Regions from separate parts of the Pseudomonas sp. LB3P31 genome, predicted to be linked through region 1. Evidence: predicted binding sites of a transcription regulator. Region 1 holds the regulator's gene; the other holds the start of a gene.
The links. The regulator FliA, encoded in region 1, starts transcription of late flagellar genes. The targets are predictions, from matches to a motif close to CTAAAGTTTNNNNNNNNNNNGCCGNTAA.
Positions count from the first base shown of each region.

Region 1 (2,200 bases):
ATCCAGGCATTCAGCGACATCGGCGACAACCTCGATGTGCTGGTGATCGACACCGCAGCGGGCATCGGCGACTCGGTCGTCAGTTTCGTGCGGGCGGCCCAGGAAGTGCTGCTGGTGGTCTGCGACGAGCCGACCTCGATCACCGACGCCTACGCGCTGATCAAGTTGCTCAACCGCGACTACGGCATGAACCGCTTCCGCGTCCTGGCCAACATGGCCCAGAGCCCGCAGGAAGGGCGCAACCTGTTCGCCAAGTTGACCAAGGTCACGGACCGCTTCCTCGACGTCGCCCTACAATACGTCGGCGCGGTACCGTATGACGAAAGCGTGCGCAAGGCCGTGCAGAAACAGCGTGCGGTGTATGAAGCGTTTCCACGCTCCAAGTGTTCGCTGGCGTTCAAGGCGATTGCGCAGAAGGTCGATACCTGGCCGCTGCCGGCGAACCCGCGCGGGCACCTGGAATTTTTCGTCGAGCGTCTCGTGCAACAGACGGCAGGACCTGTGCTATGACCGCCAGTGGCTATAACCTCTACAAGAAGTCAGCCCGCGATTCTCAGGGCGAGTTGATCGAGCGTTACGCGCCACTGGTAAAACGCATTGCCTACCACTTGCTGGCGCGTTTGCCGGCGAGTGTCCAGGTCGAAGACCTGATCCAGGCCGGGATGATCGGCCTGCTTGAAGTATCGACCAAGTATGACGCCAGCAAAGGCGCGAGTTTCGAGACGTACGCGGGCATTCGAATCCGCGGCGCGATGCTCGATGAAGTGCGCAAGGGGGACTGGGCGCCACGTTCGGTCCACCGCAATACCCGGATGGTCAGCGACGCAATTCGCTCAATTGAAGCTAAAACCGGTCGCGACGCTAAAGATCACGAAGTTGCGGCCGAACTCCAATTGAGCCTTGACGATTATTACGGGATTTTGAACGACACCCTGGGCAGCCGCCTCTTCAGTTTCGACGACCTTCTACAGGACGGCGAACACGAAGGGCTGCACGAGGATGGCGCGAGTGCCCATACGGAGCCATCGCGCGACCTGGAAGATGAACGCTTCCAGGCTGCGTTGGCCGACGCGATTGCCAATTTGCCGGAGCGTGAGCGACTGGTGTTGGCGCTGTACTACGACGAAGAGCTGAACCTCAAGGAAATCGGTGAGGTCCTGGGGGTCAGCGAATCGCGGGTCAGCCAGTTACACAGCCAGTGCGCGGCCCGTTTGCGGGGGCGTTTGGGGGAGTGGCGAGCGCGCTGAAGGCAGTGTGGGGACACTGCAAACGGGCTGGCGGGTTTCACACGCGCCGGTCGCGATCTGTTGTGCTCCAGACAGTCATCGAGTGCTTTGCCGGATTGAATGAAATGGCGTGTCCAGGTGCTGGGCGCGTTTAAGACTGCTTGGAGGTCGAATTGGACAAGAACATGAAAATCCTCATCGTTGATGACTTCTCAACGATGCGGCGGATCATTAAAAACCTGTTGCGTGACCTTGGGTTCACCAACACGGTCGAGGCCGACGATGGCACTACCGCCATCCCGGTACTCAACAGCGGCAGCATCGACTTTCTGGTAACGGACTGGAACATGCCCGGCATGACCGGCATCGATCTGCTGCGCCACGTGCGCGCCGACGAAAAGCTCAAGCACCTGCCCGTGCTGATGGTGACCGCCGAAGCGAAGCGCGAGCAAATCATCGAAGCAGCCCAGGCCGGTGTTAACGGCTATGTGGTCAAGCCCTTCACGGCCCAGGCGTTGAAAGAAAAAATCGAAAAGATTTTCGAACGCATAGGTTGAGTCACTGCGCCACGGGGGAGCTATGGAGCAAGTAGAAATTTCACAGGGCGATTTTGAATCGACCCTGAAAAAACACGCCGTCGAATTGGTCGAGAGCCTTGAAAAGGGCAAGTTCGGCGACGCAGTGCAACTGATCCATGAGCTCAACCAGACCCGTGACCGCGGCCTGTACCAGGAGGTGGGCAAGCTCACCCGCGAGTTGCACAGTGCGATCGTCAATTTCCAGATTGACCCGCACATGCCGCAAGCCGAGGAAGTCTCGCAGATCACTGACGCCACCGAGCGCCTGGGTTATGTGGTCAAGCTCACCGAGGCCGCCGCCAACCGCACCATGGACCTGGTGGAAAACGCTACGCCCCTGGTCAACGGCCTGAGCCAGGAAGCGCAAGCCCTGAGCACCGACTGGGGCCGCTTCAT
Region 1 is NZ_CM142710.1:1,720,437-1,722,636, reverse strand. It holds gene fleN (flagellar synthesis regulator FleN) at 1-510, shown strand, start outside; gene fliA (RNA polymerase sigma factor FliA) at 507-1,247, shown strand; gene ACYZTK_RS07755 (chemotaxis response regulator CheY) at 1,412-1,783, shown strand; gene ACYZTK_RS07750 (protein phosphatase CheZ) at 1,806-2,200, shown strand, end outside.

Region 2 (2,200 bases), 1.2 Mb from region 1:
TTGAGGCGCGGGATGATGTGTGTCTTGGGATGCAGGATGAGTGGTTCTGATCTGTCGTAAATCGGCGTGACAGCCGCAAAATAGATCGCAGCCTTCGGCAGCTCCTACAGGGGAATGCATTCCAACCGTAGGAGCTGCCGCAGGCTGCGATCTTTTGATCTTAATTCAGCTTAAACCCACCCACCTGCCGCGCCAGATCAGCCGATCAGCCGATCAGGCTTGATTGATGGTCTTGGCGATCACTTCAACCGTGGCGCTGACTTGCTCTTGGTAACGGTCGAGTTCGAGCTTGTGTTGCTTGCGCATCTCGATCTGCTGAGAGCACAGGTTCATCGCGGCCAGCACCAGCAACCGGTCGCCGATCAGCGTCGGGTACTTCTTTTTGGTATCAGCCAGTGCAGCTTTCAACATCAATGCAGCGTCCAGCAGGGTTTGCTCTTCCCCGGCCGGCGCCCTGATCGAATAGTCCTCCCCCAGGATCGAGACGACTTTCACCCCTGCGGCGCCCTCGCTCATGCGCTGACTGGGCCGGCGCTGACGCGCTCAACCAGGGCCTGGATGCGCGCTGCGGTAGCGCCGAGTTTCTCTTCCTGCTCCATCAGGTTCAGTTGCAGGCTTTCGTTTTCATCCTTGGCCTGGGCCAATTCTGTGCTCAGGGTCTGGTTAGTCGCGAGCAGGGTCTGGTTCTGTTGAACCAGGTCGCTGACCAGCTGTTCCAATTGGCTAAGGGATGCTTCCAACATAATGATTTTCCAAGCAATTTCAAAGGGCGCGTACGATAAAGAAAAGTCACCACGCAAGCCAGGGTTATTCAGGCGCAAGGCCTTGATTTTCCAGGCGGGCAACCTTCCTCGCGAGCTTAAAAGACTGTGATTGTTCCATCTGGTTCCTGCAATTCGTCGCCGGACCTGTACTGCGACAAAAACGCGCAGTCACTCAAGACTTTAGTCGTATGACCGATAAGCCCTTCATACGACAGCCTTAGCGCCGCATGGATGCGCCTCTCCCGGAAAACACCATGTCCCTTCGCAATATGAATATCGCCCCAAGGGCGTTCCTCGGTTTCGCCATGATTGGCGGGTTGATGCTGGTTCTGGGTGTGTTTGCCTTGAACCAGATGAGCAAGATCCGCGCGGCCGGCGAAGATATCGCCTCCGCCAGTGTACCCAGCGTAAAAAGCATCGATGAGTTCACCCAACTTACCCTGCGCCTGCGGGTCCTGTCTTACCGCTTGCTGACCAACCGCGAACCCGACGTCCAGCAAAAGACCTTTGAACTGTTCGAGACGCGCAATCAGCAGATCCGCGACACACAGAAAATTTACGAACCGCTGATTAACGGCCCGGTCGAACGGGCGGCCTACGACCAGTACCTGCAATTACTGGGGCAATACCGTCAGCTTGAAGACCAGATGAAGAGTCTGTCGCGTAACAATCAGGTCGAAGAGCTGCGCAAGATGCTCAACACCGAGTTGCTCGCCAACTCTGAGGCGGTCAACACGGCACTGGCCAAGCTGCTGGAGATCAACACCCAGCAGATCGCCGAAACCAGCCAGGAAGCTGCGGATCAGTATTCCTCGGCGTTCAACCTGGTCGTCGCGCTGCTGGTCCTGGCCTCGGGCCTGACGCTGCTGTTCGCCTGGTTATTGACCAACAGCATCACCAAGCCAATCGCCAACGCTTTGAGCGCCGCCGAAGCCATCGCCGAGGGCAACCTGACTCGCCCGATTACCGTTGATGGTGAAGACGAAGCCGGCCGCCTGTTGCTGGCGATGTCGAAAATGCAGGAAAAACTGCGCGACACGCTGCAGCGGATCTCCGGTTCTGCCACCCAATTGGCCTCTGCCGCCGAAGAGCTCAACAGCGTCACTGATGAAAGTGCCCGCGGCCTGACCCAGCAGAACAACGAAATCGAGCAGGCCGCCACGGCGGTCAATGAGATGACCAGCGCCGTGGAAGAAGTTGCGCGCAACGCGGTCAGCACCTCCGAAGCCTCGAAAAATGCCACTACTTCTGCCGGTGACGGTCGCGACCTGGTGCAGGAAACCGTCAGCGCCATCGAACGCATGAGCGCCGATGTGCAGAGCACGGCAACCCTGATCGGCGACCTGGCCAACGAATCCAGGGATATCGGCAAGGTCCTTGATGTGATCCGCGGCCTGGCTGACCAGACCAACCTGCTGGCATTGAACGCAGCGATC
Region 2 is NZ_CM142710.1:2,906,429-2,908,628, forward strand. It holds gene ACYZTK_RS13165 (acyl-CoA dehydrogenase) at 1-50, shown strand, start outside; gene ACYZTK_RS13170 (cell division protein ZapA) at 214-516, opposite strand; gene ACYZTK_RS13175 (hypothetical protein) at 513-743, opposite strand; gene ACYZTK_RS13180 (methyl-accepting chemotaxis protein) at 1,019-2,200, shown strand, end outside.
Region 2: the regulator FliA is predicted to act here: its motif matches at 936-963, upstream of ACYZTK_RS13180 (methyl-accepting chemotaxis protein).